Regions from separate parts of the Streptomyces sp. NPDC003284 genome, predicted to be linked through region 1. Evidence: riboswitches for the same ligand, from Rfam matches in the RefSeq annotation. Region 1 holds a riboswitch; each other region holds the start of a gene.
The links. A riboswitch is a leader RNA that binds a small molecule or an ion and turns the genes downstream of it on or off. The one in region 1 is predicted to bind cobalamin.
Positions count from the first base shown of each region.

Region 2: it holds a riboswitch for cobalamin, as region 1 does, so the genes downstream of both, ACWDYF_RS02570 (ABC transporter substrate-binding protein) here and metE (5-methyltetrahydropteroyltriglutamate--homocysteine S-methyltransferase) in region 1, are expected to answer to the same signal.
Region 3: it holds a riboswitch for cobalamin, as region 1 does, so the genes downstream of both, ACWDYF_RS23490 (ribonucleoside-diphosphate reductase subunit alpha) here and metE (5-methyltetrahydropteroyltriglutamate--homocysteine S-methyltransferase) in region 1, are expected to answer to the same signal.

Region 1 covers NZ_JBSFSI010000004.1:419,888-430,384, forward strand. Annotated here, with positions in the region: gene ACWDYF_RS11830 (EamA family transporter) at 1-547, opposite strand, end outside; gene ACWDYF_RS11835 (helix-turn-helix domain-containing protein) at 722-1,333, shown strand; gene ACWDYF_RS11840 (SGNH/GDSL hydrolase family protein) at 1,385-2,563, opposite strand; cobalamin riboswitch at 2,787-3,031, shown strand; gene metE (5-methyltetrahydropteroyltriglutamate--homocysteine S-methyltransferase) at 3,185-5,497, shown strand; gene ACWDYF_RS11850 (ECF transporter S component) at 5,494-6,450, opposite strand; gene ACWDYF_RS11855 (ABC transporter ATP-binding protein) at 6,447-8,078, opposite strand; gene ACWDYF_RS11860 (energy-coupling factor transporter transmembrane component T) at 8,075-9,244, opposite strand; gene ACWDYF_RS11865 (hypothetical protein) at 9,241-10,203, opposite strand; gene ACWDYF_RS11870 (prenyltransferase/squalene oxidase repeat-containing protein) at 10,200-10,497, opposite strand, start outside.
Region 2 covers NZ_JBSFSI010000001.1:557,755-568,251, forward strand. Annotated here, with positions in the region: gene ACWDYF_RS02555 ((2Fe-2S)-binding protein) at 1-362, shown strand, start outside; gene ACWDYF_RS02560 (ABC transporter ATP-binding protein) at 417-1,211, opposite strand; gene ACWDYF_RS02565 (FecCD family ABC transporter permease) at 1,208-2,311, opposite strand; gene ACWDYF_RS02570 (ABC transporter substrate-binding protein) at 2,308-3,384, opposite strand; cobalamin riboswitch at 3,415-3,560, opposite strand; gene ACWDYF_RS02575 (hypothetical protein) at 4,095-6,293, shown strand; gene ACWDYF_RS02580 (ArsR/SmtB family transcription factor) at 6,685-7,089, shown strand; gene ACWDYF_RS02585 (ABC transporter ATP-binding protein) at 7,083-8,459, opposite strand; gene ACWDYF_RS02590 (ABC transporter permease) at 8,495-10,258, opposite strand.
Region 3 covers NZ_JBSFSI010000011.1:188,600-199,096, reverse strand. Annotated here, with positions in the region: gene ACWDYF_RS23495 (ribonucleotide-diphosphate reductase subunit beta) at 1-400, opposite strand, end outside; gene ACWDYF_RS23490 (ribonucleoside-diphosphate reductase subunit alpha) at 400-2,772, opposite strand; cobalamin riboswitch at 2,896-3,032, opposite strand; gene ACWDYF_RS23485 (GNAT family N-acetyltransferase) at 3,095-3,601, opposite strand; gene mctP (monocarboxylate uptake permease MctP) at 3,704-5,314, opposite strand; gene ACWDYF_RS23475 (DUF3311 domain-containing protein) at 5,311-5,589, opposite strand; gene ACWDYF_RS23470 (GntR family transcriptional regulator) at 5,738-6,502, opposite strand; gene ACWDYF_RS23465 (extracellular solute-binding protein) at 6,966-8,249, shown strand; gene ACWDYF_RS23460 (carbohydrate ABC transporter permease) at 8,387-9,373, shown strand; gene ACWDYF_RS23455 (carbohydrate ABC transporter permease) at 9,370-10,236, shown strand; gene ACWDYF_RS23450 (glycoside hydrolase family 3 protein) at 10,246-10,497, shown strand, end outside.

The sequences.
Region 1 (10,497 bases):
AGACCGCCCGCCCGGTGATCAGCGGGGCCACGCCGCTGCCGGACGGCGTCTGGTGCAGGCAGACCAGTTGGACGGCGATGGCGGCGCCCGCGCCGAGGGCCAGCAGCAGCGCCGTACGGGAAGGGCGCGCGGACCTGGAGCCGGGCCCGGCGCTGACCAGGACGACCGCGACGAGCGCGAGGGGAAGTCCGATCAGTCCGGCCGCGGCCAGGTGCTCGCCCTGGAGCAGGCCCACGGTCACCGGCAGCGCGGCGGACACCAGCGCGGTCACCGGGGACAGTACGTTCATCGGACCGATCGCCAGGGTCCGGTAGAGCAGGGCGAACGCCAGGGCCGAGGCGACACCGGAGGCGGCGCCCCAGCCCAGGGCGGCCGGGCTGAACGAGGCGCCGAGCACCGGCCACAGCAGCAGCTCGACCGCGAGCGAGGCCGGGGCCGCGACCAGCACGGTGCGCAGCACATGGGCCTTGCGGGCGCCGAGGCCGCCGAGGAAGTCGGCACAGCCGTAGGCGAGGGAACTGCCCAGGGCCAGCAGCAGAGCGATCACGGTCCATCCCTTACCATCAGTGGAACGACCAGACCGTACAACGGACCGACCGGGATATGTCAACCGAATGACCGTACGGTCCGATGTACCGACCGACAGTGGCCGGTCGCGGAGACAGGCGCAGAGACCGGTTGCGGAGACCGGTTGCGGAGACAGTCGCAGAGAGGTGATCGGATGGCCGAGACAGAGGCGGCCCTGCGGACGCTCGCGCACAACGTGCGCACGGCCCGCACCCGCGCCGGGCTGTCCCTGGACGAACTCGGCCGCCGCGCCCAGGTCAGCAAGGGAGCCCTGGTCGGCCTGGAGAAGGCTCAGGGCAATCCGAACTTCGCCACCCTGGTCCGGCTGGCCGACACCCTCGGTGTCCCGGTCTCCGCGCTGGTGGAGGGGCCGGGCGAGGAGCGGGTGCGCGTCGTGGCCGCCGAGGACGTCGCTCCGCTGTGGTCCGGCGAGCACGGCGGCGAGGCGCGGCTGATGCTCACCACCCCGGGAGCCGCGCCGGTCGAGGTCTGGCGCTGGCGGCTCGAACCCGGCGAGGAGTACCCGAGCCATCCGCACCAGGCCGGGGTCATGGAGACCGTCAGTGTGACCCGCGGCCGGATGGTCCTCGTCGTCGACGGCACCGAACACCCCGTCGCCGCCGGGCAGACGGCCGCCTTCCGCGGCGATGTCCCGCACACCTACCGCGGGTCCGGCACCGGGACCTGCCATCTGGTCATGACCGTCCAGCTCCCGCCGCGAACAGGGACGGGTGCGGGTACGGGGACGGGTGCGGGCACCGACTGACCACCGCGAGCCCGGAACCGCGCGGACGGACGCCGGTGCCCGGTCACCCGGTCACCCGGCCGCGGCCGCGAACGGGCCGCCCGCGCCGAAGGCGAGCCGGGTGAAGTGGTGGGCGATGCGGTGGTGGGCCGCCGGGCCGGGGTGGATCTCGTCGGGCAGCGGGAACTCGGCGTGGTCCCGCTCGCCGTACAGCTCACGGCCGTCGAGGTGGTACAGGTGCGGGTCGTCGGCCTGCCGCTCGGCGACGATCCGGGCCAGCTCGGCGCGGATCACGGTGAGCGTGAGGCGTCCGGCGGCGCGTTCGGCCGGGTCGCCGGTGGCCCGGAACCGCAGGGTGCCGTCGGAGAAGTCGGGCATCAGGGGGCCGGGCGTGTCCTCCTGGACCGGGCACAGCAGGGGCGAGACGACCAGCAGCGGTGCGGCCGGATGGCCCTCGCGGACCGTGTCGAGGAAGCCGTGCACCGCGGGACCGAAGGCGCGCAGCCGCATCACGTCGCCGTTGACGATGTTGATGCCGATCTTGACGCTGATCAGGTCGGCCGGGGTGTCGCGCATCGCGCGGGCGGTGAACGGGTCGAGCAGCGCGCCGCCGCCGAAGCCCAGGTTGACCAGGTCCACCTCGCCCCCGGCGGCGGCCAGGGCGGTCCAGGTGCCGGTCGGATGGGTGGCGTTCGAGCCGTGGCTGATGGAGCTGCCGTGGTGCAGCCACACCCGGCGCCCGCGGTCCGCCACCGGTTCCACGGGGGCGTCGGTGCGCAGGGCGATCAGCTCGGTGGTCTCCGTGTGCGGGAGCCAGATCTCGATGTCCTTGTCGCCCTCGGGCAGGCCGGTGAAGCGGGCGGTGCCCGCGGGCCCCTCCCGCAGTTCGGCCGCCTGGGTGACCATGTCGGTGATGACACGGACGTTGCCGCCGGGCACCGTCGCCTGCGCGACGAGCCGGCCGTCGGCCAGCAGGTCGTACACGCCGTCCGCGGGGGCCGGGGCACCGGCGTAGCGGCGCTTGGTGGGGAGCGTGTCCAGTGCGATGTCCGTGGCGCGGGTGCGGAAGACCAGCCGTACGCCCGAGGGCTGGGACTCGGCCATGGCGAGCTGCGCGTCGGGGATCTGGCGGCGGGCGCGGGCGGGCAGCCGGTGCGGCAGCAGTCCGTGCGCGGTCTCCTCCAGATCGAGGAAGCCGCGCAGGAGGTCCGCGGTGACGGGGGTGGTGATCCGGTCGTACGGGGGGTTCATGGGGGCCGCTCCGGTTCCTGTACTGCCTGACTGCCTGACTGCCTGAGGTACTGCTTGTTGCCTGCTGCCTGAGAGTCGTCGAGTTTTCCCTAAGGTTTTTAGGCAATCACTTAAACACTGTAGCCCAAAGCCATGAGAGGCGCGGCCCGCCGGGGTGGTCCACGCGTCTCAGCGCGACATCCGCATGGTGGACGTGATCCCCCGTCGCCGGGAACCGACCCGTAGGGTGTGCCGTGCAGCTGGTTCGCCCCGTCCGCCAGGCGGGATGCGTCGCAAGAGGGAACCCGGTGAGAATCCGGGACTGCCCCGCAGCGGTGAGCGGGAACGACCGCCGTCATACGCACTGGGCCCCGGACGGGGCCTGGGAAGCGACGGCCAGTAGGTGTCCCCCTCGTACGGATCTGGTCGGATCGGTACGGCGAGGACGGGCCCGCGAGTCCGAAGACCTGCCAACTGCCCGCGCGTGAACCACTCGCGCGCGGACATCCCGGTGACCTCGAGGGCGGGTCGGCGCACACATCGGACGGACGGCCGCACGCCGTCGCCGTCCGGTGCCGTGACCCTTCGCGCTCTCGTCCCGTCCCCGGGATCTCAGGGATTCATCTCGCGAAGGAGATCTCCGTGACCACCACGTCCGCAGCCGCGGCAGCACGGGCCACCGTGTACGGCCACCCCCGCCAGGGACCGGACCGGGAACTGAAGAAGGCCGTCGAGGGCTACTGGAAGGGCCGTGTCGACGCCGACGCCCTCCGGGCCACCGCCGCCGAACTGCGCCGCGCCACCTGGCAGTCGCTGGCCGAGGCCGGTGTCGGCGAGGTCCCGACCGGCGACTTCTCGTACTACGACCACGTGCTGGACACCACCGTCATGGTGGGCGCGATCCCGGCCCGGCACCGGGACGCCGTGGCCGCCGACGCGCTGGACGGCTACTTCGCGATGGCGCGCGGCACCCAGGACGTCGCTCCGCTGGAGATGACCAAGTGGTTCGACACCAACTACCACTATCTGGTGCCGGAGTTGGGCCCGGACACGGTGTTCACGGCGGACTCCGCCAAGCAGGTCGCCGAGCTGAAGGAGGCCCTCGCGCTCGGTCTGACGGCCCGTCCGGTCCTCGTCGGCCCCGTCACCTACCTGCTGCTGGCCAAGCCCGCGCCGGGCGTGGCCGCCGACTTCGACCCGATCACGCTGCTGGACCGGCTGCTGCCGGTGTACGCCGAGGTGCTGGCCGACCTGCGCGCGGCGGGCGCCGAGTGGGTGCAGCTCGACGAGCCCGCGCTGGTGCAGGACCGGACCCCGGCCGAGCTGAACGCCGCCGGGCGCGCCTACCGCGACCTCGGCGCCCTCACCGACCGGCCCCGGCTGCTGGTCGCGTCCTACTTCGACCGCCTCGGCGAGGCCCTGCCGGTACTGGCCAAGGCCCCCGTCGACGGACTCGCGCTGGACTTCACCGGGCCCGCGGCGGCCAACCTGGACGCGCTCGCCGCGGCCGGCGGACTGCCCGGCAAGCGGCTGGTCGCCGGTGTCGTGGACGGCCGCAACATCTGGGTCAACGACCTCGCGCACTCGCTGTCCGTGCTCGGCACCCTGCTGGGCCTGGCCGACCGCGTCGACGTCTCCGCGTCCTGCTCCCTGCTCCATGTGCCCCTGGACACCGCGCCGGAGCGGGACATCGACCCGCAGATCCTGCGCTGGCTGGCCTTCGCGCGGCAGAAGACGGCCGAGGTCGTCACCCTCGCCAAGGGCCTCGCCCGGGGCACCGACACCATCGCCGCCGAACTCGCCGCCAACCGCGCCGACCTGGCCTCCCGCGAGCAGTCCCCGCTCACCCACGACCCGGCCGTGCGCGCCCGCGCCGCCGCCGTCACCGAGACGGACGCCCGCCGCGGGCAGCCGTACGCCGAGCGGGTCACCGCCCAGCGCGCCCGGCTCGGACTGCCGCTGCTGCCCACCACCACCGTCGGCTCCTTCCCGCAGACCCCCCAACTGCGCACCGCCCGCGCCGACCTGCGGGCCGGCCGGACCGGCACGGCCGAGTACGAGGAGCGCATCAGGGCCGAGATCCAGGAGGTGATCTCCTTCCAGGAGAAGACCGGCCTGGACGTCCTGGTGCACGGCGAGGCCGAACGCAACGACATGGTGCAGTACTTCGCCGAGCAGCTCACCGGCTACCTCGCCACCCAGCACGGCTGGGTCCAGTCGTACGGCACCCGCTATGTCCGCCCGCCGATCCTGGCCGGTGACATCTCCCGCCCCGAGCCGATGACGGTGCGCTGGACGACGTACGCGCAGTCGCTCTCCGACCGGCCGGTCAAGGGCATGCTCACCGGACCGGTGACCATGCTCGCCTGGTCCTTCGTGCGCGACGACCAGCCGCTGGGCGACACCGCGCGGCAGGTCGCCCTCGCCCTGCGCGACGAGGTGAACGACCTGGAGGCGGCGGGCACTTCGGTCATCCAGGTCGACGAGCCCGCGCTGCGCGAGACGCTGCCGCTGCGCGCCGCCGACCGGCCCGCCTATCTGGCGTGGGCAACGGAGGCGTTCCGGCTCACCACGTCCGGGGTCCGTCCCGACACCCAGGTCCACACCCACATGTGCTACGCCGAGTTCGGGGACATCGTCGCCGCCATCGACGACCTCGACGCGGATGTCATCAGCCTCGAAGCGGCCCGCTCGCACATGCAGGTGGCCCGGGAACTCGCCGCGCACGGCTATCCGCGCGAGGCCGGTCCCGGTGTCTACGACATCCACTCGCCGCGGGTGCCGAGTGTGGAGGAGGCGGCCGGGCTGCTGCGCGCCGGCCTCGGGGCCATTCCCGCGGAGCGACTGTGGGTCAACCCGGACTGCGGTCTGAAGACGCGCGCCTGGCCAGAGACCCGCGCCTCCCTGGAGAACCTGGTCGCCGCGGCCCGCCGGGTGCGCGCCGAACTGGGTTAACCGGCGGCGGGGAGCTGCGGGCCGTCCCGGTCCCCACCGGGCGCCCCGGGTCCACCGGGCCCAGCGGTCTCCTCGGTCTCCCTGGTCCCGTCGGTGATCTCCCCGGTCCTCGACCGTACGCGCGCCCGCTCCGGCTCACCGGCCGGGGCGGGCGCGTCGGCGTGCCGGGGCCCGGCGAAGCGGACCGGGGCGCGGAACCTGGCCCGGCGGGCGGCCCGCCGGAAGGTGGTCAGCACGGCGGGTCCCGCCAGCAGGACGCACACGAAGTTGGTGACCGCCCGGCCGGTGTCCCAGCCCAGCGAGGTGGCCAGGTCGAAGGCGAGGTAGCGGTGCCACTGCTCGGTGAAGGGCAGGCCGGGCAGATAGGCGATGGAGCTGTTGGGGTCCAGGGAGAAGGGCCAGAAGGACAGGTTGAGCAGGAACCCGAAGAGATACCCGGACAGGGAGCCGTAGACGGCGAGCAGCAGCACCTCGCGGCGGCCGGTGGCCCGGGGCAGGAATCCGGCGAGCATGCCGACGAAGGCGCAGCCGAACATCTGGTACGGCATCCACGGCCCGACCCCGCCGGTGATCAGCGCGGAGGTGAACAGCGAGGTGCAGCCGAGGACGAAGCCGAACCCGGGGCCGTAGACCCGCCCGGCCAGGACCAGGACGAAGAAGACCGTCTCGATCCCGGCGGTGCCCGCGCCCAGCGGACGCAGGGCCGCGTTCACGGCGGAGAGCACGCCCAGCATGGCGAGCGCCTTGGAGTCGATGCCGCCCTCGGCGATCTCCGAGAGGACCACGCACAGGATGAGCACCAGCAGCACGCCGAAGATGAGCACGGGCGCGTAGTTGGAGCCGAAGCGGCCGGGCGCGACGACGAACGGCCAGAAGAAGGCGACAAGGCCGAGCAGCGCGGCCAGCGTCACCACGGCACCGACCCGTGGGGTCAGCCGGATCGCGGACTTCATCCCGCCGCCTCCTCGGCCAGGGCCTGTTCGACCTGGCCGACCGTCAGGTAGGCGAGAGGTGCGAGGACTTTGGCGGTCTGCGGGGCGAACACGGGCGAGGAGACGATGACTTCGGCCGTGGGACCGTCCGCGACGATGTCTCCCTCCGCCATGACGACGACCCGGTCGGCGGCGCGGGCAGCGAACTCCACGTCATGGGTGGAGATGACGACCGCCCGCCCTTCGGCCGCCAACGCGTCCACGACGGCGATGAGTTCGCTCTTCGCCCGGTAGTCGAGGCCGCGGGTCGGCTCGTCGAGCAGGAGGTTCCGGGGCGCGGCGGAGAGCTGGATGGCGAGGACCAGGGCCAGTTTCTGCCCCTCGGAGAGGTCGCGCGGGTGGGTGGCGTCGTCGATGCCGGGGGCGAGCCGGTCGAGGATGCGGCGGGCCTCGCCGCGGGTGCCCGACTCGGCGTCCGCCTGGTCGAGTTCCTGGCGCACGCTCTCCAGGTAGAGCAGGTCGGCGGGGGTCTGCGGGACCAGGCCGACCAGGCGGCGGGCCTCGGCGGCGGGCACGGTGTGCGGGTCGGCGGTGCCGTTGGCGCGGGTCACGGCGACGGTGCCCGCGCGGCGCGGCCCGGAGCCCTGCAACGCCCACAGCAGGGAGGACTTCCCGGAGCCGTTGCGGCCCATGAGCGCGGTCACCTCGCCGGACCGCAGGTCGAGGTCGACCGCCCGGACGGCGGGCACCCCCCGGTAGGCGACCGTGACCCCGCGCGCGGTCAGCAGGCGCGGCCGCTCACCGGCGGCGGGCGGCCGCACCGGGCCCGGGGTGCGGTCGGCGAGCCGGGCCCGCAACGGCGCGGCGGCCCGGCGGGCGTCGCGGACGGACAGCGGCAGCGGGGACCAGCCCACCGCGCGGCCCAGTTCGACGACGGGCGGCGCGACGGCCGAGGTCCGCAGGACGTCGGCGGGCGCCCCGGCGCGGGCGGTGCCGTCGCCGGGCAGGTGGATGACGCGGTCGGCGTACTGCACGACGCGTTCGAGGCGGTGCTCGGCCATGAGCACGGTGACGCCGAGGTCGTGCACCAGCCGGGTGACGGCGGCCAGCACCTCCTCGGCGGCCGTGGGGTCGAGCGCGGAGGTCGGTTCGTCCAGGACCAGGACGCGGGGGTGGGCGGTGAGCACGGAGCCGATGGCGACGCGCTGCTGCTGGCCGCCGGAGAGTTCGTGCAGGGCGCGGTGGCGCAGGTCGGCGAGGCCGAGCAGATCGAGGGTCTCCTCGACGCGTTTGCGCATGGTGGCCGGGGGGATCGCCAACTGCTCCATGGCGTAGGCGAGTTCCTCCTCGACGGTGTCGGTGACGAAGCCGTCGGCGGGGTCCTGGCCCACCACACCGACGACGTCGGCCAGTTCCCGCGGCGGGTGCGCGGCGGTGTCGCGGCCGTCGACGGTGACCCGTCCGTACAGGGTGCCGCCGGTGAAGTGCGGCACGAGGCCGTTGACGGCGCCCAGCAGCGTGGACTTGCCGACGCCGGTGTGACCGACGACGAGGCAGAGTTCGCCCTCCTCGACGGTGAGGTCGAGGTCGCGCAGGGCGGGGGCGGGCGCGTCGTCGTACTGGACGGTGACCTGGTCGAAGGTGATCACGGTGTGTCGGTTCTCCGGACGGGGGCTGCGGGCTCGGGGGCGAGGAATCCGGCCGTGCCGGCGAGCAGGACCGCGGCGGCGGGCACCACCGGGAGTCCGGGCCAGGTCAGCGGATAGAAGGTCGGGTTGAGCTGGGCCGGGTCGTAGCCGAGGTCGCTGAACAGCAGGATCGCGGAGAGCACCCCGCTGCCGGCGACGGCCCACTCGGGCAGCAGCCAGGGGTCGGGGCGGTAGGTGGTGCGGGTGATCCGCCGGCCGCCGAGGCTGAGGCCCGCCACGCACAGCGCGGCGCCGCACGCCATCGCGGGCAGCCCGAGGAAGGCGGGCGCGGTGGCGTCCAGGAGCCCGTAGGCGCCCGTGCACAGGCCGCACATGCCGAGCAGCATCAGCGCGCCGGTCAGGCGGCGCGAGGCGCGGGTGGCGGTGCCCGCCCGGCCGTAGCCCCGGGAGTCCATGGCGGCGGCCAGGCGCAGCGAGCGTTCGAGGGCGTCCTCCAGGACGGGGACCACGATGCCGCGCAGCGCCTTCATGCCCTTGGTGCGGCCCGCCCGCAGCTTGCGGGCGCGGGCGACGCGCTGCACGCTCTGCACCAGTTGGGGTGCCACGCTGATCGCGACGGTGACGGCCACGCCGAGTTCGTACAGGGCGCCGGGCAGGGCGCGCAGGGCGCGTTTGGGGTTGGCGAGGGTGTTGGCGGCGCCGATGCAGCACAGCATGCAGGCCAGCCGCAGTCCGTCGGTGGCCGACGACAGCAGCGCCTCCAGAGAGACCGGGCCGCCGATGCGGATGCCCGCGTACCAGTCGGGGGTGGGGAGGTGCGGCAGCGAGAACAGGAAGTGGTCGTGCGGGGTGATGCCGGTGGCGAACACCGCCCGGAACACGACCCGTACGGCCACGACGGACACCGCGAGGTACAGGTAGTACTTGAAGCCGCGTGCCCAGGGCGCCTCGGTGCGGCGCGCGGTGACGACGTAGCCGAGGACGGCGAGGACGAGCAGGAGCAGCAGCGGGTTGTCGGTGCGGCTGACGGCGGTGGCCAGGGCGAGCGCCCAGATCCACCAGGCCATCGGGTGCAGGGTGCGCGGCAGGCGCCGCCCGCCCCGGTCCGGGGCGGGACCGGCGGGTGCGGCGGACGCCTCGACGGTCGTGGGGGCCACCGCGCTCACGCGCCGTCGGCGCGGCGGCGGCGCGCGACGTACACGGCCGCGCCGCCGATGAGCACGACGAGCGAGACACCGGTGACGACGGGCACGATCGATCCGGCGTCGTGTTCGGCGTCGGCGGCGGGGGCGGCGTCGACGACCCGGGTGCCGGTACCGGTGCCGGTGCCCGCTGCGGCCGTGGCGGACGCGGTCGGTGCCGGGCTCGGTGGGGCGGTCGGGCTGGGTGGGGCGGTCGGCGTCGGGCTCGGGCTCGCGGTGGTCTCCTCGGCGGGTGCCGTCGGGGTCCGCGCGGGCGGCGGGGCCGCCTTCGGCGGTGCGGCGGGCGGCTGTTCGGGCGCGGGTCCGGTGTCGACGCCGGGCGGCAGCGCGGGCGCCTTGGCGGTGGAGGCGGGTTTGCCGCTGTCGCCCTGGGGCCGGGTGTTGTGGGCGCGCAGCTGGTCGGGGCGGATCTTCGGGCGGCCCTCGGTGCCGCCGATGTCGGTGCCGCCGAAGATCCACAGGTCGACGCTGCCGGGTTTGGGCCGGTAGAGCATGGCGCCGAGCTGGCTGTACTCCCAGTCGTCGCGGCCCGGGTCGGCGTGCCAGTAGGACCAGTACGCGGAGGCGGGCGGGGTCAGGACGCAGTCGTCGTCCTTCGCGGTGGGGTACTGCCTGCCGCCCTGGTAACCGCTGTAGCCGATGCGGCAGATGAACGCCGGTCCGTCGTGCCCGGTGCCGGTGGTGCGCCAGCCACCCTGGTTGAGCAGTTGGTAGCCGGTGGTCGGGGTGGTGCCGCAGGCCCGGTAGACGGGCCCGCCCCAGTGGCTGAAGTCGACGGCGAGCACCACGCCCGAGGTGGTGGTGCACCGGCCCATCGGCTGCGGGTCGGCGGCGGCCGGGGAGGATGTCGCGCCGAGCGCGGCGGCGGCCAGGGCGAGCGCCGCCGCGGTCCGGGCGAGGGCGGCGAGGCGGGGCCGTGTCATCGCTCGCTCCCGGTGTGCGCGTCCGCGCGGCGGCGGGCGGCGACCGCGGTGCGCCAGCCCGCGAGGACCAGCAGGGCGGCGACCGCGGCGAGGGCCGTGGCCTGCACACCGGTGGAGGCCAGCGCGCCGCCACCGCCGCCGCCCGCAGCGGAGGCGCCGCCGGTGTCTCCGGTGCCTCCCGTTTCTCCGGCGGTGATGATGTCGGGGGTGCCGCCGCCCTGGTCCGATGTCGGGCCGGGCTGCGGCGAGGTGCCGGTCAGGTCGGCCTTCAGGGTGCCGAAGGAGATGCCGGTC
Region 2 (10,497 bases), on a different contig from region 1:
TGGCCGAGCCTCGGGGCAGCCGCGCGGCACAGTCGGCGTCGTCGCTCGCCGATGCCGTCCGCGCGCAGGCCGACGGCATCCTGGAGCACGTCGAGAGCGGCTTGCCCGTCAAGATGGCGCCGCGGCTGCTCGCGGGCAACTCGGCGTCGGCGCTCGTCGGGTCGGCCGGGCAACTGCTGAGGTCCCGGCCCGGCCTGCGGGCACCGCTCACCGAGCTGACACGGGAACTCCTGGCGACGGGGCGGCTGCGCGGGACCGGGCTGATCACCAGCCCCGAGCTGACGTTCCGCCGCCGCAGCTGCTGCCTGTATTACCGGGCCCCGAAAGGATCGAAGTGCGGGGACTGCTGCCTGGACCGATGACCGGGCAGGTCATCAGGCGGTCCGGCGCACCTCGCTTCCGCAGCGGGACGCGTGTCATCGGTCCACGTCGGGCACCGGCACGTCCGCCGGCAGGAACGTCACGTGCGGACGGCCCGTGCGGGGATGGACGGCGACCTCGGCGGTCACCTCGTAGACCTCGGCGAGCAGGCGTGGAGTGAGCACCTCCTGCGGCGGTCCGGACGCGACGACACCGCCGTCGCGCAGGACGTACAGACGATCGCAGTAGTACGCGGCCAGATTGAGGTCGTGCAGGGCGACCAGGACCGTCGCGGGCAGTCGGCGCAGCGCGGTCAGGATCTCCAACTGGTGCCGGACGTCGAGGTGATTGGTCGGCTCGTCCAGGACGAGCAGCGACGGCTGCTGGGCCAGAGCCCGGGCGATCAGCACCCGTTGCCGCTCACCGCCGGAGAGCCTCTCGAAGGGGCGGTCCGACAGGGCGACGGCGTCGACCGAGGAGAGCGCCGCGTCGATCAGTGCGACGTCCTCGGCCGTGTCACCGGACAGCAGGCGCTTGTGCGGGGTGCGACCCATCGCGACGACCTCGCGCACCGTCAGATCGATGCCTGACGGGGGTTCCTGCACCACCGCGGCCAGGGTTCGCGCGAGTCGGCGCGGGGACAGCGACCAGGCGTCGGCGCCGTCGACGAGGACCGTTCCGGTCTCCGGCCGCAGCACGCGGTAGACGGCGCGCAGAAGGCTGGACTTGCCGCTGCCGTTCGGACCGACAAGGCCGATCGTCTCGCCCTCGCGGGCCGTCAAGGTGACGTCGTGGACCAACTGCCTGGCGCCCGCGGTGAGTGTGAGGCCCTCGACGTGGAGCTCGCTCATGCCGCGCCTCCCGCGCTCTTGCGGGCGTCGTGCCGCATCAGCCACAGGAAGAACGGCCCTCCGCACAGAGCGGTGAGGACGCCGACCGGGATCTCCTGCGGTGCCGCGACGGTCCGCGCGGCGATGTCCGCGAGAACGAGGAACGCCGCACCGCCCAGAGCGGCGGCCGGCAGCACACGCCGGTGATCGCCGCCGACGAACAGCCGTACGATGTGCGGCAGCATCAGGCCGACGAAGCCGATCGGCCCGGCCGCCGCGACCAGCACACCGGTGACCAGCGAGACGAGGACGAACATCCGGGCCCGGAACCGTGCCACGTCCAGACCCAGGGTGGCTGCGGCCTCCTCCCCGGCGAGCAGCAGGTTCAGGTTCGGGGCCTGCACCATGAGAACGGCGATGCCGAGCAGCAGCGCAAGACCCGGCAGCCACAGCGCCCGCCAGGACACCCCTCCCAGACCACCCAGGGTCCAGGCGAGGACGGTGCGCGCCTCGTGGCCGTCGTCCGTCGTCAGGAGCAGCAGGTTCAGTAGCGCGCTGAGCACCGACGCGACCGCGACCCCGGCCAGGATCAGGCGCAGTGCGGTGATGCGACCGCCGGTGCGCGCGGCGGCGTACACGAGCACCAGCGCGCCCAGCGCCCCGGTGAACGCGGCCGCAGACAGGGACACCGTTCCGAAGACGCTCACCCCGAACACGATGACCGCGACCGCGCCGAGCGAGGCCCCGGAGGACACCCCGAGAAGGTACGGCTCGGCCAGCGGGTTGCGTACCAGGGCCTGCAGCGCCGTACCCACGACGGCAAGGCCCGCGCCGGTGACCGCGCCGAGCAGGACGCGTGGTCCGCGTACGTCGAGGACGATCGTCTCCCGCGCCCGGGTCCAGGTGGGCTCGCTCCAGTCGGCGCCGAGGGCGTGCGTGACGATGCCCCACACCTGGCCGGGCGGCACGTGCACCGAGCCGAGGCAGAGCCCGGCGGTCAGCGAGGCGACCAGGAGCACGGCGAGTACGGTCAGGACGACGGTGAACGACATCCGGCTGGACGTTCGCCGGCCCTGCCTCACCGCGGCACTGTTGTCGGCGTCCGCGGCGGGCGGTGTCACTTGAAGCTCTCTGGGTGCAGTCCGCGCGCCAGGCCGCCCACCGCGTCCGCCGAGCGGACGCCGACGAGGGTGTCGGTCAGGGGGAGCACGACGAAGCGCTTGTTCCTGATCGCCGGTACGTCGGCGAGGGCGGGCTGGGACAGCAGGAACTTCTTCTTCTGGGCGACACTGGTGCCCGCGTAGTCGTAGATGGCGATGACGTCGGGCTTGCGGTCGACGACCTGCTCCCATGAGACGTCGCCGAACACGTCGTCCAGGTCGGAGAAGACGTTCTTGCCGCCGGCCAGCTTGATCAGCTCGTTGCCCAGGCCTTTGCCGCCCGCGGTGAAAGCGGACTTGTCGCCGCTGTCGTAGACGAACACGGAGACGTCATGCGCGTCCCGCACGGCCTCGCTCGCCTCGTCGACCCGCCTGCGGAGCCTGGAGACGAGGGCGGAGGCGCGGTCGGAGACGCCGAAGATCTCGCCGACCGTGCGTATCTCGGCGTAGGTGTCCTCCATGGTCACCCCCTTCTTGCCGGCGCAGTTCTCCCGGTTGAGGTAGGTGTTGATGCCCGCGTCGGCGAACGCCTTGCGCGAGCGGCCCTCCTTTTCCGCGAACGCGCTGGCGTAGCCGCCGTAGACGAAGTCGGGAGCGGTGTCGAGGACCTTCTCGAACGACGGTGCCTCCTTCGACAGCTGCGGGAGCGACGTGAAGTCCTTGCGCAGGCCGGGCAGGACCGCCGAGTCGGGGTACGACGTGCCGACCATCCGGTCCTTCAGCCCCAGCGAGAGCATCAGCTCGGCCGGGTGCTGGTGAATGGTCAGGGCACGGGACGGAGGCTTGGTGTAGGTCGTCTTCACACCGCAGTTGTCGATGGTGACGGGGAAGTCCTTCGCCGCCGAGGCACCTGTCTTCGGGGAGCCGGAGGTGGTGCCGGACGAGCCGCAGCCGGCGGTCAGCAGGAGCGCCGACGCAGCGGTGACGGCTGCGACAAGACGTGCCGGTCGGTGTCCGCGCGAGGTCGTGTACACCGGTGCGCCCATGGACGACGGAGAGAAAGAGCAAAGGGGACGGCTGTGACCGTCGTGCATGGAAAGCCTCCTGCGGAGTCCGCGCTCCTCGGATCGGGCCCGCAGCAGATCAGTGACCTGACTCCCGCGCACGCCCTTTCGGGAAGGTGTGCGCGGTCACAGTGGCGGGACCGCGCCGGACTCGCACCGGCTTCCTGGCTCCTGCCGCGGCTTTGACCTGTTGATCGTACGTAATGATCAGGTAAACGAGAAAGCCGGGTCGGGCATGTGTCAGCCGCCCCGGCGCAGAACGATCGTGTCGCTGACTACTGACCTGACCGCGGGAGGCATCGGCGGAGGCCGTGCCGTCGACGCTGGACTTCCGGGCGCCGGAGCCGCTGTCGGCCTTGCCGTCCGGTGACGAGATCTGGCCCGTGCCGGAGGATGTCCGCTCGTCACGGCATCGCCCACGAGGCCGTGTCGGCGGTCCGAGAGGTCGATCTCACACTGTGCGTGGGGGAGGTGACTTCGGTGACGGGGCGCAACGGCGCGGGGCCGCGCCTTGCCAATGTGTGCCTGGGACGACCTTCGTCAGCGGGCACGGCTGGGAGATCATCGCCGAGATCGACCGCGCGCTGACCGAGACCGGGCAGGGCTACGGCCTCGCTGTCAGTCGGTGCACACCGCCGACGGCAAGTGCAGTTGTGCACACCGGAGGTTGGAGACTCCTCGTCCGGGGGCGTGTGTCACTGCTCGGCTCTAAGCTCGTGAGGCATGAGAAGGGGGAGTTCGTGCGCGACCACGTGCTGACATCAGATGTACCGCTCGGGCCGTTCGAGGGCACCAAGATCACCATCTACTCGGCGAAGGGCAAGAATGCCAGACTGCATGTCCGGAGGGAATGCGGCCAGCTTCGCACGGCCAACGTGACGGCGGCCGAGGTCGCGTTGAGCGCGGACGTGGTGGACAGGTTCTGCTCGGGGTGCGCGGACTGGGGCCCGAGGGTCCGGCCGACATCCGGGCTGGGCATCTTCGTGGAAGCGCTCGGCGGGGCGGGACTGCTTCACCAGCTACAGGCCTATGCAGAGCCGGACGAGGACGTGTACTGGACCCAGGACGAGGTGCAGGCCGCAGCCGAGCTCCTGCGCTCGGAACGGGATGCTGAGAACGAGGACGACAGCGAGCGGTGGGAAGCGCGTAGGGAGGCCGAGGAACTGCAGGAGCGGGTCTTGTCCCGCTGGCTTCATGCCGCGGGGAGCCTTCACCGAGCGCAGTCCGTCATCGCCCACTTCCCTTGGCTGACGGACTGGGCGAGGCCGAAGCTGTTGGCGAAGGAGGGCTACCTCGAGAGTCTCCGGGCGCAGGCGGCCCTCTTCGTGGAGCCGGCCGGTCTTGTCGTAGCCGCTGCGGCAGCGGAACGGGGAACGCCCTCGCTCCCCGCCGACGATCCTGCTTTCGCGGTGCTCGGCAACAGCAGCCGGGTTTCCACCGGCCTGAGCCGACTGTGGCGCAGGTGGCAGCACGCGGCCGAAGGCGGCTGGGATGGACCGGCCTCCCGGGCGTTCACGCGCTATGACCTGGTGGAGGGCATCAGGTCCAACAAGAAGGGGCACGCGGAAGCTCTGGAAAGAGCCGGCCGCCTCATCCAGTCATGGGAGGACGAGGCCCGCGCCGCGGCCGCGGCGACGGATCCGACACCGACGGTGTGGGTCACGGCACGCTTGCCGGAGGACGCGAAGGAGCCTTCGCGCGGGGATACACGTGATGTCCTGAACGGCCTGGATCGGTGGACCCTCGGCGTGGTGGTGACCTGGACCGTGACCGCCGACTGGAGCCGCCGTACCTTGACGCTCAAGGTCCCCACCCTCGTCGCCGACAGACTGCTCGCATCCTCGAGCGTCCTCTCCTGCGAGCGCAGGGCCGAAGCCGCGCCGGCGGAAGGCGTCTCCGAGGCGCATCCCGGCTCCGTGCAGCCCGGGGTCTTCGACGACACCGCCGTCTTCGATCGCCAGCCCGTTACCCGTGCTCACTTGCGGGCGCTGCGCAACTACTCGTACGCCGCCGACCAGCTCTACATCGTCTTTTCGACGAGTGGAGGAGCGGAAGTCCTACCTGTCCAAGCCATCGAGAAGCGCGTCGAGCAGGGCTGGCCGGGGATCATTGTCGCTGGCGCGTCGGATCTTCCCGAAAGCCTGCTCGGCCCGTGGATCAAGGAAGTCGCCCCTGCACCGGAGGCCGACGAGGGCCCTCACTTCGGCCACGACAGCGCAGGTCAGGATGACAGCTTCGGAGCCGACCTGGGTCTTGCAGGCGGGGCTCAGGCGGCTGTCCAGTGGGCGCACGGGGAGCGCGAAAAGGAGCATAATCTGCGGCTGCTCGCCATGGCACGTGGCGTTCCCGACTTGCGGAGCCTCGACACCGGCCGCTCCGGCGCGCTGTCGGTCGCGGTCTGGGAGGGCTTGCTCACGCCCGGCCCCTTGGACCTGACGCCGTTCCGAGCACCCGGCACCGACCGCTGGCGCCGCGGCAGCGGCCTACCACTGGGAGTTTTGGGGCCGCTGCAGATCTACGCCACGAACGCGGATCCCGCGTTTGAAGGCAAGGGACATTCACCCTTCTGCCGCCACACACGGGACCGAGGTCTCGCGCAGAGCGACGACCTCCTCAGGGTCTCCGATCTGCTGGCCCGTGACGACTGGGACTGGTGCAGCAAGTGCGGCGGCTACTCTGCCCGCCGGCTGACCGACACCCAACTCTCTTACTACCGCGCTGCCCACAAACTCCACGACATCGCCGGCCAACTCGACGACGAGCGCACCTACCACGCTCCTGTCGAATCGGAAGCCCTGCGCAAGCAGCTGGACGAGCTCGCGGACTGGGAGCCTGGCGGGCAGGAGGACTGCGACTGGGACGGCTCCTCGCGTTGGTACGAGGTCATCCGCGATCTGCGACGCCGAGCCGAACGGAAGCGACGTCACCCCGCTCCCTGAGCCGCTTTCCGCCTGGCGCCCGTCTGTGACAAGGACAGCCCGAGGGTCAGGTGGCGCACTTGGGGACCAGCGTCCATGTCGATGGGTGCACAGCACGTACAGATATACACGCCGTGCACCCTCTGATTGCAGCACATGTCGTGATTTTCCCCCCGCCCCATCGATCTGGGGGTCAAGGGGTCGCAGGTTCAAATCCTGTCGTCCCGACTCGTGAGAGTCGCAGGTCAGGGCCGGTTTCGGGGTGGGTCGCGTCGCCAGGAGAGGCGTACGGCTCCCCTCCAGGACGGAACGGGCAGCGTTTTCCTGGAGCGCCGTGGGCTGTCGGGGGGCTCCTCTCGGGCCCTTCGGGTGGGCACGGGCGGATGATACGGGCCGCCGGTACCATAATTGCATGGGTACGCAAGAACGGGTGTGGGACGAGGAGGCCGCGGAACGGGCGGTGGCGGTGCTCAAGGCGGTGGCCGACCCCTCGCGCTACCGGTTGCTGTGGGCGCTGAGCGGCCGGGAACTGTCGGTGAGCGCGCTGGCCGGGATCCTGGGCGCCCATGTGGCCGCGACCTCGCAGCACCTTGCGAAGCTTCGGACGGCCGGGCTGGTGACCACGCGCCGGGAGGGCACGCGGATCTACTACCGAGCGGCTGCTGTACGCGCTCTGCTGGAGGAGGCCCAGCTGGTGGGCGCGGGCGAGGACGCCCCGGGACCCGGCGACGGGGGCGAGGTGCCCGCCGCGGCCGCGCAGGAGCGGCCCGCTGTCGTGCGCGGGCCGCTCGGCGCCCGGCTGGCGCTGGGTCAGTAGCCCGGGATCCGGGTGCCGGCGTCGTCGTTCTCGCCGAGCCGGTACTCCTGGGGCTCGGCATCGTACGAGTACAGCTCCGCGTACCGGCCCCAGTCGGTGGCCGTCTCCAGCTGGACCGTGACCTGTTCGCTGGTGAAGTGGTGAGCCAGGATGTCGCGGAAGAAGCCGGAGCGCAGGGCGCGGCCGGGGTTCTGGCGCAGGCTGCGGGTGATGAGCTGGACCAGCGGCGCGTGGCTGAGGACCGCCTCGGCGAAGATCTTCTTCGATTCCTGGACGTCGGCGTCCGCGAAGCGCTCGCCGGTCTCGGTCAGCAGCAGGTCGTCGCCGGTGAGGGTGGTGAAGGCGAGCAGGTCGAGGGCGTCGACCTGGGGCAGGATGTCGTCGATCTCCAGGCCGAGGTCGTCGGCGAGGTCGGCGAGGTCGCAGCGTCCGCCGCGGTTGAGGACCATTTCCGCCAGGCCGGAGAGGCCGTCCACGCTGGCCTGCGGGAGCGGGGTGTTGGCCGGGGTGCGCTTGTCCAGCTCGACCGACTCCGCGCGGCCGGGCGTCCGGCCCTCCTTCTGCCGGCCGGTCATGGTGCGGTAGACGCGGTCGATGAGGTCCTCGAAGGCAGCTGCGTTGCGGTCGCGCGGGCGGTCCAGGCCGACCTCGAAGACCTCGCGGATCGTGCCGTAGGGGCGAGAGCCGAGGACGACGATCCGGTCGGCCATCAGCACGGCCTCCTCGATGTTATGGGTGACCAGCACGATCGCCCGGGTCGGGAACTGGCCCGACTCCCACAGCTCCATCAGCTCGCCGCGCAGGTTCTCCGCGGTCAGCACGTCCAGGGCGGAGAACGGCTCGTCCATCATCAGCACGTCCGGCTCGACCACCAGTGCGCGGGCGAAGCCGACGCGCTGGCGCATGCCGCCGGACAGCTCCTTCGGGTACGCCGACTCGAAGCCGTCCAGGCCGATCAGGTCGATCGCCTGCCGGGCGGCCTCCGCGCGCTCCGCCGCGCCGACCCCCTTGGCCTCCAGGCCGAGCTCGACGTTCTGCTGCACGGTCAGCCACGGCAGCAGCGCGAAGGTCTGGAACACCATCGCCGTACCGGGGTTGGCTCCGGTCAGGGGCGTGTTCTTGTAGGTGACCGTGCCGGAACTGGCAGGGAGCAGGCCCGCCAGGCAGCGCAGCAGCGTGGACTTGCCGGAGCCCGACTTGCCCAGCAGGGCGACGACTTCGCCGGCGCGGACCTGGAGATCGATGCCGGACAGGACGGGCAGTTCACCGTCGGCGCCGGCGTAGGACTTGGTCAGACCGGCGGTCTCCAGCAGCAGGTCACCGTCGGCAGGGCGGGTGGTCGTGGTCGAGGGGAGGACATTCATCGCCATGGCTGGCTCCAAGCGCGTATCAGCAGAAGGGAAGTTCACAGGGAGTAGCGGGACTCGGCCAGCCGGTACAGGCGGCGCCAGAGGAAGCGGTTGAGGGAGACGACGTACAGGCTCATCACGGCCACTCCCGCGATCAGCTCGGGGAAGTTCCCGGCCTCGGTGGCATGGGCGATGTAGGCGCCCAGGCCGGTCGCGGTGAGCGTGGTGCCGCCGAAGCCGACCACCTCGGAGACGATCGAGGCGTTCCAGGCGCCGCCGGAGGCGGTGATGCCGCCGGTGACATAGGCAGGGAAGATCCCCGGGATGATCAGTCGCTTCCAGCGCTGCCAGCCGGTGACGCCCAGGTCGTCCATGGCCTCGCGCAGATCGGTGGGGATGGCCATGGCACCGGCGATGGTGTTGAAGAGGATGTACCACTGGGCGCCCAGCGCCATCAGGAACATGCCGCCGATGTCGATGGTCAGCCCGGTCCTCAGGAAGAACCAGACGGCCAGCGGGAAGAGGAAGTTGGCGGGGAAGGAGGCCAGGACCTGGACGACGGGCTGGGCGATGCGGGTCAGCTTCGGCGAGAAGCCGATCTTCACACCGACCGGCACCCAGACCAGGGTCGCGACGGCGACCAGGACCACGACGCGTGCGAGGGTGGCCAGGCCCAGGAGGAGGGGTTCGCCGAAGACGCCGAGGCCGGTGTGGTCGTGGAGGTAGTGGCCGAGGTCGATCAGACCCCACAGGATCAGTCCGCCGGCGACCAGGGCGAAGGCGATGTCGCCGGTGCGCTGCCGGGTGCGGTCGATCACCAGCGGCTGGTCGTCGACGCCGAAGACGCGGCCGGCCCGGCTGAGGGCCTGGCCCGCGGGATGCAGGGCGCGCCCGAGGAGCTGGGGCCAGTGGGAGCGGCGCAGGAAGTCGAGGACGTAGGACTTCTGGACCTCGCTGGCCTCGGACTGCTCGTTCTTGAAGCGCTCGGCCCAGGCGGTCAGCGGGCGCCAGAAGAGGAAGTTCACCCCGACGACCATGATCGCCATGGTGGCGATGGCCCAGCCGACCTTGCCGAGGTCGCCGTCGGTGATCGCGGCACCGGCGTAGGAGCCGACGCCGGGCAGGGCGTAGTCGGTGTTGCCCAGGGTGACGGCCTCGGAGGCGACGAGGAAGAACCAGCCGCCGCCGAAGCTCATCATGCCGTTCCACACCAGGCCGATCGTCCCGGAGGGCAGTTCCACCTTCCAGAACCGCATCCACCGGGTGAAGCCGAACGAGCGTGAGAGTTCGTCGAGTTCGCGGGGCAGGGAGGTGAGGGAGTGGTAGAAGCTGAAGGTCATGTTCCACGCCTGCGAGGTGAAGATCGCGAAGATCGACGCGCACTCCAGTCCCAGCATGGAGCCGGGGAACAGGGCGATGAACCCGGTCACGGCCACCGTCAGGAAGGCGAGGACGGGGACGGACTGAAGGATGTCGAGCGCCGGGATGAGGATGCGCTCCAGGCGGCGGCTCTTGGCGGCGGCGTAGGCGTAGACGAAGGTGAAGACGGTGGACAGGGCCAGCGCGAGGAACATGCGCAGCAGGGAGCGCGCGGCGTCGTACGGCAGTTCACCGATGCTGGTATCCACCTTCGCCGACTGGCTGGTGGAGAACGAGACCGTGGTCCCCTTCCCGACCCGCAGCGCGACGTAGAGCAGCACCAGCACGGCGGCAGCGACCACCACGTCCACCCAGGAGAAGCGGGACAGGCGGTCGGCGGAACGGGCGGACAACGACGACGACTGCGTCGCGGGGGCGGACGTGTTCGTCCGGAACGACATCACAGGAACCTCCAACCGCACGGTGGCCACAGGTGTACCGGGGCGCGGGTGCAGCAGATGGTGAGAGCGGATGGTTGCCGCGTACCGGGGCGCGTGGACGCGCGCGGGCGCAGCCTTCCGACGGAGCGCGTGTGCGTCCTCGACGGAGGGCAGCACGGCCAGTCACGTGCGGAAGCGGTCAGAGACTGCCGCGGAGGCAGCACGGACTGGGTGGGTCGATGTCCATGATCGCCTCCGTT
Region 3 (10,497 bases), on a different contig from region 1:
CCGCCGCGAAGGCCGCCGCCCGGTCCTCCGGGTCGGGCAGGTAGGTGTCCAGCAGCGTCAGATAGAACTGGACGTGCACGGCCTCCTCGAACAGCTGGCGCGACAGGTACAGGCGCGCCTCCGGGGAGTTGATGTGCTTGTAGAGCGTGAGCACCAGGTTGTTGGCGACGATCGAGTCACCGGTGGCGAAGAACGCCACCAGGCGGCCGATGAGGTGCTGCTCGCTCGCGGTGAGCTTGGCGAGGTCGGCGACGTCCGAGTGGAGGTCGACCTCCTCCACGTGCCAGGTGTTCTTGATGGCGTCCCGGTAGCGGTCGTAGAAGTCCGGGTACCGCATGGGACGCAGGGTCAGTTCGAAGCCCGGGTCGAGCAGGTTCTTGTCACGGTTGGTGCTGGTCATCACTGGCAGGCCTCGCAGGACTCGGGGTTCTCAAGGGAGCAGGCGACCGCGTCGGGGTCGGCCACCTGCTGGGCGGGGACGGCGGCGCGGGTCTGCGCCTGGGCGGCGCGGGCGATCCGGGTCGCCGGACGGGAGCGCAGGTAGTAGGTGGTCTTCAGCCCCTGCTTCCAGGCGTAGGCGTACATCGAGGAGAGCTTGCCGATGGTCGGCGTCTCCAGGAACAGGTTCAGCGACTGCGCCTGGTCGAGGAACGGGGTGCGGGCCGCGGCCATGTCGATCAGAGAGCGCTGCCCGATCTCCCACGCCGTGCGGTACAGCCGCCGTACGTCCTCGGGGATCCACGCGAAGTCCTGCACCGAGCCGTTGGACTCGCGCAGCGCCTCGCGGGTGCGGGCGTCCCAGACGCCGAGCGTCTTGAGGTCGCGCACCAGGTAGGAGTTGACCTGGAGGAACTCGCCCGAGAGCGTCTCGCGCTTGAACAGGTTGGAGACCTGCGGCTCGATGCACTCGTAGACGCCCGCGATGGAGGCGATGGTGGCGGTCGGCGCGATGGCCAGCAGCAGCGAGTTGCGCATGCCGACGGCGGCGATCCGCTCGCGCAGGGCCGCCCAGCGCTCGGGCCAGGTCAGCTCCACGTCGTAGTGGTCGGGGTGCAGCACGCCCCGGGCGGCGCGGGTCTTCTCCCAGGCGGGCAGGGGCCCGTTGCGCTCGGCGAGGTCGGTGGACGCCTCGTAGGCGGCCAGCATGATCCGCTCGGCGATGCGGGTCGACAGGGCCTTCGCCTCGGGGGACTCGAAGGGCAGCCGCAGTTTGAAGAAGACGTCCTGGAGGCCCATCGCGCCCAGGCCGACCGGCCGCCAGCGGGAGTTGGAGCGGCCCGCCTGCTCGGTCGGGTAGAAGTTGATGTCGACGACCCGGTCCAGGAAGGTGACGGCGGTGCGGACCGTCTCGTCCAGCCGCTCCCAGTCCAGGTCACCCGTCTCGGGGTCGGCGAAGGCGCCGAGGTTGACCGAGCCGAGGTTGCAGACCGCCGTCTCCCCGTCGTCGGTGACCTCCAGGATCTCCGTGCACAGGTTCGAGGAGTGGATGACGTGGCCGGGCTCCGCCGTCTGGTTGGCGGTGCGGTTGGCGGCGTCCTTGAAGGTCATCCAGCCGTTGCCGGTCTGCGCCAGGGTGCGCATCATCCGGCCGTACAGCTCGCGGGCGGGCATCGTCTTCTGCGCGAGCCCGGCCTCCTCGGCCCTGCGGTAGGCCGCGTCGAACTCGTCGCCCCACAGGTCCACCAGCTCCGGCACGTCCGCCGGGGAGAACAGCGACCACTGCGCGTCGGCGTTGACCCGGCGCATGAACTCGTCCGGCACCCAGTGCGCCAGGTTGAGGTTGTGGGTGCGGCGCGCGTCCTCACCGGTGTTGTCGCGCAGCTCCAGGAACTCCTCGATGTCGGAGTGCCAGGTCTCCAGGTAGACGGCCGCCGCGCCCTTGCGCCGCCCGCCCTGGTTCACCGCGGCCACCGAGGCGTCGAGGGTCTTCAGGAACGGCACGATGCCGTTGGAGTGCCCGTTGGTGCCGCGGATCAGCGAACCGCGCGAGCGGATGCGGGAGTAGGCCAGACCGATGCCGCCCGCGTGCTTGGAGAGCCGGGCGACCTGGTGGTAGCGGTCGTAGATGCTGTCCAGCTCGTCCTTGGGGGAGTCGAGCAGATAGCAGGAGGACATCTGCGGGTGGCGGGTGCCGGAGTTGAAGAGCGTGGGGGAGGAGGGGAGGTAGTCCAGGCGGCTCATCAGCCCGTAGAGCGCGGCGACCTCGTCGACGGCCCGGGTGCTGTCGTCCTCGGCGAGACCGGCGGCCACCCGCAGCATGAAGTGCTGGGGCGTCTCGATCACCTTGCGGGTGATCGGGTGCCGCAGCAGGTAGCGGCTGTGCACGGTGCGCAGGCCGAAGTAGCCGAAGCGGTCGTCGGCGGACGGGTCGGCCAGCGCGTCCAGGCGGGCCGCGTGCAGCCGGGTGAACGCGGCGGTCCGGTCGGCGATCAGTCCCTCCCGGTGGCCCACGGCGACGGACTCGGTGAAGGAGGTGACGCCCTGGGAGGCGGCCTCGGCCCGGATGGAGAGCGTCAGCAGGCGGGCGGCGAGCCGGGAGTAGGCGGGGTCCTCGGAGATGAGCCCGGCGGCGGCCTCGGTGGCCAGCTCCCGCAGCTCCGCCTCGTCCGCGCGGGCCGAACGGCCGCGCAGCGCGGCGGCGGCGACCCGGCCGGGGTCGGCGTCGGGGAGGTCGGCGGTCAGCTCGGTCAGGGTCCGCAGCAGCGCGGCACCGGGACCGTCGTTCTCCAGGCGGCCCTCGGCTGAGACCGGATCGGCGGGCGCGATGGTCACGTGTGGCTCTCCCTCGCTCGGCACGGAGCCTCGGCGAGGGCAGGGAGCGGCAGCACGAGCGCGCACGGCGCCGCGTCCACCGGCCCATTCCGCGAGGCCCGGACGTCAGACACCCGGACCGGACGGCCGGGCGCACTGTCGGCAGGTCCTCGGACTGACGCTCGTATGCGGCCATAAGGGCATGTGCGTACGAGTACACCGTTGCGGGACAGTTCCGGATTCGCACCGGATTCCCCTGCGACGACAGCGAGGATGAGCATACATCTTGTGCCGGGTGTGGAAGCCACCCCCATATGTTGTGTCGCGTCGACTGCGGAGGGTGTCAGAGGGTCAACGCGTAGGTGAGCAGCCGGATGTCGTCCAGGTGGGGCAGGGGGTTCCAGTCGCGCCGCGGGGTGCGGACGAAGCCCAGGCGCTCGTAGAGGCGGTGCGCGGTGTGCATGGTGCGCTGGGTGGACAGCACCAGGCGCACACAGCCCGCGGTGGCCCGCGCCCGGTCCGCGCAGGCCCGCACCAGGGCCTCGCCCGCGCCCCGGCCGCGCGCCGCGCGGTCGACCGCGAGCATGCGCAGCTCGGCCTCGCCGGGGCCCGCGATATCCGCCATGGGCCCGCCGGACGGCACGAAGGCGATCCCGCCGAGCACCTCGTCCCGCGCCACGGCCACCAGCACCTCGCAGGCCGCCGACCGCCCGGCGACGTCCCGCAGCACGTCCAGATACGGGTCGTCGGCTCCGAAGTCCAGCAGGCCGTCCCGGAGGTACGCCTCGGCGGTGATCTCGCCCAGGGCGGCGTACTCGCCGGGCAGCGCCGGCCTGATCACGAGGTCCATGACCCCGAGTGTGCCGCACGGACACGGCGACGGGCCGCCGGATTCTCCCGGCGGCCCGTCGGCCCGGTCGAAGGCGTCGGCCTCCTCGAAGGGGGCGTCCGCTCAGTGGGCGCTGCCCGCCGTGGCGGGCGGCAGCTCGGCGGAGACACCGGCGTCCCCGGCGTCGGCCGTGTAGTCCTCCGGACGGGTCTCGTCGACGCCGTCGGGGGCCTTCAGAGCCCTGAGGACGAAGGTCAGGACCACGGCGACGGCCACGTTCAGCACGAACGCCGTCATGCCGATGTAGCCGATCTCGCCGATGCCCGGGATCTCCTTGGCCGAGCCGCCGAAGTGCTTCTGCGTCGGCGAGGCGACCCCGTAGGCCGCGACCGTGCCGTAGACCATGCCGACCGCCCAGCCGGCCAGCAGCGCCCAGCGGTGGAACCAGCGGGTGAACAGGCCGCCGACCAGGGCCGGGAAGGTCTGGAGGATCCAGATGCCGCCGAGCAGCTGGAAGTTGATGGCCACGGTCTTGTCCATGGTCAGCACGAAGACCAGCGCGCCCACCTTCACCAGCAGCGAGACCAGCTTGGAGACCCGGGTCTCCTCCTTGGGCGTCGCGTCCGGCTTGATGAAGTCCTTGTAGATGTTGCGGGTGAACAGGTTCGCGGCCGCGATCGACATGATGGCCGCCGGTACCAGCGCGCCGATGCCGATGGCCGCGAAGGCGATGCCCGTGAACCAGTCCGGGAACATGTCCTCGAACAGCTGCGGGATGGCCAGCTGGCCGTTCTGCACCTTCACACCCGCCGCGATCGCCATGAAGCCGAGCAGCGCCAGCAGACCCAGCATCAGCGAGTACAGCGGCAGGATCGTGGTGTTGCGGCGGATCACCTCGCGGCTGCGCGAGGACAGCGTGGCGGTGATCGAGTGCGGATACATGAACAGCGCCAGCGCGGAGCCCAGCGCCAGGGTGGCGTACGTCCACTGGCCGCCCGAGGCCGGTGCCAGTCCGCCCGCCCCCGCCTTGCTGTACTTCTCGGAGGCCGCCGCGAAGATGTCGTCGAACCCGCCCAGCTTGATCGGGATGTAGATGATCGCGACCGCGATGACGATGTAGATGAGCGCGTCCTTCACGAACGCGATCAGCGCGGGCGCGCGCAGCCCCGAGGAGTACGTGTACGCCGCCAGCACGCCGAAGGCGATCAGCAGCGGCAGGTCCTTCACGAACCAGTTGGTGTTCTCGCCGCCGCCCACGCCCATCACGTCCAGCACCGCCTGGATGCCGACGAGCTGGAGCGCGATGTACGGCATGGTGGCGAGGATGCCGGTGAGCGCCACCGCCAGCGACAGGCCCTTGGAGCCGAACCGGCCGCGCACGAAGTCGGATGTCGTCACGTACCCGTGCTTGTGCGAGACCGACCAGAGCCGGGGCAGGAAGGTGAAGATCAGCGGGTAGACCAGGATCGTGTACGGCACCGCGAAGAACCCGGCGGCGCCGGTCGCGTAGATCGCCGCGGGCACCGCCACGAACGTGTAGGCGGTGTACAGGTCGCCGCCGAGCAGGAACCAGGTGATCCAGGTGCCGAAGGAGCGGCCGCCCAGGCCCCACTCGTCCAGGCTGTGCTCGTTGTCCGCCCGGCGCCAGCGCGCGGCCAGGAAGCCCATGACGGTGACGAGCAGGAAGAAGAAGATGAAGACGCCGAGCGCGACGCCGTTGACGCCGTCCTTCACCGGGCCGCACCGCCCTTCGCGGACGCGGAGTCACCGGTGCGGCGCCCGCGCTGGTCGTGCTGCCAGAGCCGGTGGGCGATCACCGTGAGGACCGTGGAGATGATCACCCACAGCATCTGGTACCAGTAGAAGAACGGGATGCCGATGAACGTGGGGTCGGTCTTCGCGTACGAACCGACCCACAGCATCGCCACGAACGGCGCGACGAGGCAGAGGCCGATGACCACCCGCAGGGGTGTCACCACCCCTTTGCCCACTCCTGGCCCATCTGACATGTGCGGCTCCGTTCCTGTGCTGGTCACCGGTGCGATGCGCAGGCAATCTAGGTCACGGTGACAAGCGAACGGAACCCCTTGTCCGGATACCGGTTCCACGGACATCGTCCGGGGACCGGGCGCAGGGGCACGGCGGGGCGGGGCGGGATCAGTCCATCGGCCTCTTCAGGCGCGCCACGAACTTGTAGCGGTCGCCGCGGTAGACCGAGCGCACCCATTCCACGGGCTGGCCGGTGCGGTCCTGGGAATGCCGGGAGAGCAGCAGCATGGGCAGGCCGACATCGGTGCCGAGCAGCCCGGCCTCGCGGGGGGTGGCCAGCGAGGTCTCGATGGTCTCCTCGGCCTCGGCGAGATGGACGTCGTAGACCTCGGCGAGGGCGGTGTAGAGCGAGGTGTACTTGACCAGGCTGCGGCGCAGCGCGGGGAAGCGCTTGGCCGAAAGGTGCGTGGTCTCGATGGCCATGGGCTCGCCGTTGGCCATGCGCAGCCGCTCGATGCGCAGCACCCGGCCGCCCGCGGTGATGTCGAGCAGGGCGGCGAGCCGGTCGTCGGCGGTGATGTACCCGATGTCCAGCAGCTGAGAAGTCGGTTCCAGTCCTTGGGCACGCATGTCCTCGGTGTAGGAGGTCAGTTGCAGCGCCTGGGAGACCTTCGGCTTGGCGACGAAGGTGCCTTTGCCCTGGATGCGTTCGAGCCGGCCCTCGACGACGAGTTCCTGGAGCGCCTGGCGCACGGTCGTGCGGGAGGTGTCGAACTCGGCGGCCAGGGTCCGCTCCGGCGGCACGGGCGTGCCGGGCGCCTGCGTCTGGGTCATGTCGAGCAGGTGCTTCTTCAGGCGGTAGTACTTGGGCACGCGCGCGGTACGGACGGTCGCCCCACCCTCGTTCTCCGCACTGCTGACGTCGGTGCTCATGCTCTGCCTTCCCGGCTCCAGTGCCGAAGCGACCGACTCCCGTCGGCCACGGCTCACATCGTGGCACGGCTTCTTGTGACGGGTGGCACCCGCACGCTCCGTGATCTCCTCTGTATACCGCCGTGACCCCCGCTGGTCTAGTCCATCGCCCGTCCCCGGCCCGGGTGGTCCACGCGAACAGGCGCGCGACCGGGGGGAAGTGACGGCCGGTGGTCCAGTGGAGCGGAGACGTCCGTTTGACCGCATGAGCAATGAAAGGTCCCTGCATATCGCGGTCCCATAACGGAGCACCTGAGCAGGTCGGCGCACCCTTGACAGCCCTATTGGTCTGGGCCAAGCTCCCCGTACTGGTCTACACCATTGGTCCAGGTCCCGGCCCCATGGGCGGTGTGCGCTGACGCTTCCGACTGTCGCTCAACCGCGGGGAGGCAGGGGGGTTTGTGGCATCCCTGAGGAGGGTGGCGTGAAGCGCAAGCTTGTTGCCGCGATCGGTATCGCGGGAATGATGGTCTCCATCGCGGCCTGTGGCGGCAGTGACGACGACAAGGGGGGCTCGAACGGTGCGGACGCCAAGGAGCTGACCGTCTGGCTCACCGTCGACGCGCAGAACAACTGGCCGGACCTGGTCAAGGCCGCCGACGACGCGGTGGTGAAGAAGCACCCGGGGCTGAAGGTCAAGCACGAGTACTACGGCTGGCCGGACAAGAACACCAAGCTCGACGCGGTGCTCGCCACCGACAAGGCCCCCGACGTGGTCGAGATGGGCAACACCGAGATGCTCGGCTACATGGTCAAGGGCGCCTTCGCCCCGCTGGACGCGTCGAAGTTCGACAACTCCTCCGGGTGGCTGGACGGCCTCAAGGCCTCCGTGACGTACGAGGGCAAGACCTACGGTGTGCCCTACTACGCCGGTGGCCGCGTCGCCAACTGGCGCAAGGACATCTTCGCGCAGTCCGATGTGAAGACCACGCCGAAGACCTACCAGGAACTGATCGCCGACCTGGACAAGGTGCAGAAGAAGCAGGGCGACAAGTTCAGCGCTTGGTACCAGCCCAGCCGTGACTGGTACGCCGCCATGTCCTTCGTCTACGACGCCGGTGGCTCCATCGCCAAGGAGGACGGCGGCCAGTGGAAGGCCAACCTCTCCTCGCCGGAGTCCCTGAAGGGCCTGAACGACTACAAGGCCGTCCTGGACAAGTACATGCACGGTGACAAGACCAAGGACGAGGCCGACCGGCCCATCGTCTACGGTCAGGGCAAGTCCGGCATGATCTTCGCCGCCGCCTGGGAGGGCGCGACCGCCGCCGACCCGAAGAACGACAAGGTCGGCAAGCTCGCCGACAAGGTCGAGAACTTCGTGATGCCCGGCCCGTCCGGCAAGAACATGCCGGTCTTCCTCGGCGGTTCGGACCTGGCCGTCCCGGTCAAGTCCAAGGCGCAGGCCGTCGCCGCCGAGTGGATCAACGCCTTCACCGGCACCGCCGGACAGAAGGGCCTGATCGCCAAGGGCAACCTGCCCAACAACAAGACCGACCTCGCGACGCTGAAGAGCGACCCGAAGACGGCGGTCCCGGCCACCGCGGCCGAGTCCAGCTGGTTCGTCCCGATGGCGCCGGGCTGGGGCCAGGTCGAGAAGGCCCAGGTGCTGCAGACCATGCTGCAGAGCATCGGCACCGGCAAGAAGTCGGTCGAGGACGCCGCCAAGGAGGCGGACGCCGCGATCGACAAGGTCATCAACACCAAGTGACCTGAGCGCAGGGCCCTGCCGCGGGCGGGGCCCTGCTTCTCGCACGGCCGTCTCACGGGGCCCGCTCCCCGTACGGCCGTGCCGGGCTTTGCCTTGCTTCGCCTTCGTACCACCTGACGGCCGCTGAGGAGCGCGCGATGAGTGCCGCAGACACGACCACCCCTGCCAAGGTGCCGCCACCGCGGCAGGCGCCGCCACCCGCCGCTGCGGACCGGCCCCGCAGAAACCGGACGTCGGGCGGCGCGGCGACCCCATGGCTGCTGCTCGCCCCCTGCCTGCTGATCCTGGCCCTGGTCATGGCCTACCCGCTGGTGCGGCTGGTCACGCTGTCCTTCCAGAAGTTCGGGCAGCCGCAGCTGTGGGGCTTCCAGGGGGCCGAGTGGGTCGGGTTCTCCAACTTCACCAAGGTGCTCAGCGACGACGAGTTCTGGTCGGTCGTCGTGCGCACCATCGTCTTCGCCGCCGGCTGCGTGATCCTCACCATGGTCATCGGCATGGCGCTCGCCCTGCTCCAGCAGCGGGTCTCCGGCTGGGTCAAGACGCTGATCAACATCGCGCTGGTGGCGAGCTGGGGCATGCCCGTCATCGTGGCCACCACCGTCTTCAAGTGGCTCTTCGACTCCGACTACGGCATCCTCAACGCGCTGCTGAGCAAGCTGCCCGGGGTCGAGCTGATCGGCCACAACTGGTTCGCCAGCGGCCCCCAGGGCCTCGCGGTGATCATGCTCCTCGTGGTCTGGGGCGCCGTGCCCTTCGTCGTCATCACGCTCAGCGCCGGTCTGACGCAGGTGCCCAAGGAGATGGAGGAGGCGGCCCGGCTCGACGGCGCCGGCGCCTGGGGTGTCTTCCGCTATGTCACCCTGCCCATCCTCAAGCCGGTCCTCGTGATGCTCACGACCCTGTCGGTCATCTGGGACATGGGCGTCTTCCCGCAGGTGTTCGTCATGCGCGGCGGCCACCCCGAGGCCGAGTTCCAGATCCTCAACACCTACTCCTACGACCGCGCCTTCGTGGTCAACGACTACGCGCAGGGCTCGGCGATCGCCCTGATCACCGTGCTGCTGCTGCTGGGCGTGGTCGCCGTGTACATGCGCCAGATGCTGAAGATCGGAGAGGTCGAATGAGCACCCTGAGCGGCACGAGCACCGCCGCCCCCGCGGTCCGCCGCCGCCGGGCGCCGAAGCTCGGCTGGAACCTGCTCGGCCTCCTGGTCTTCGTCGTCCTGGGCTTCCCGCTCTACTGGATGCTCAACACCGCGTTCAAGCCGGCCAAGGACGCCATCGACCCGGACCCGAGCCTGCTGCCCACCGGCTTCACCACGGCCAACTTCAAGCGCGCCCTGGAGGTCTCCGACTTCTGGGGCCCGGTCGGGCGCAGCCTGATCGTGTCCCTGGTCGTCGTGGGCGTCGGCATCGTCGTCGGCACACTGGCCGCGCTCGCCATCTCCCGGTTCGCCTTCCGGGGCCGCAAGATCGTGATCGTGGGCATCCTCGCGGTGCAGATGGTGCCGCTGGTCGCCATGATCATCCCGATCTTCCTGCTGCTGAACGACCTGGGTCAGTACGACAAGCTGACCGGCCTGATCATCACGTATCTGACCTTCGTGCTCCCCTTCACGGTGTGGACGCTGCGCGGTTTCATCGTCAACATCCCCAAGGAACTCGAAGAAGCCGCCATGGTCGACGGCTGTACCCGCACCGGCGCCTTCGTCCGCGTGGTCTTCCCGCTGCTCGCCCCCGGCATGGTCGCCACCTCGGTCTACGGCTTCATCCAGGCCTGGAACGAGTACCTCTACGCCCTGATGCTGATGAGCCAGCAGAACCAGACCGCCACGGTCTGGCTCGGTAACTTCACCACCAAGAACGGCACCGAATACGCCCCGATGATGGCCGGAGCCACCATGATGGCGGTGCCCATCGTCGTTCTGTTCCTCCTCGTACAGCGCAAGATGGCCGCGGGCCTGACCGCGGGCGCCGTGAAGGGATAACACCACCCGATGACGACATTCGCCGGCGGTGCCACCGCCTCCAACGCGGCGAGCGACCGTCTCGCCCGCGACGCGCTGACCGTTCTCCAGCCCGGCTTCACCGGGACCACGGCCCCCGACTGGCTGCTGCGCCGGCTCGGCGAAGGACTGGCCTCGGTCGGTCTGTTCGGCCGCAACGTCGCCACCGCGGAGCAGCTGACCGCCCTCACCGCCCGGTTGCGCGCCGAGCGCGAGGACGTCCTCGTCGCCATCGACGAGGAG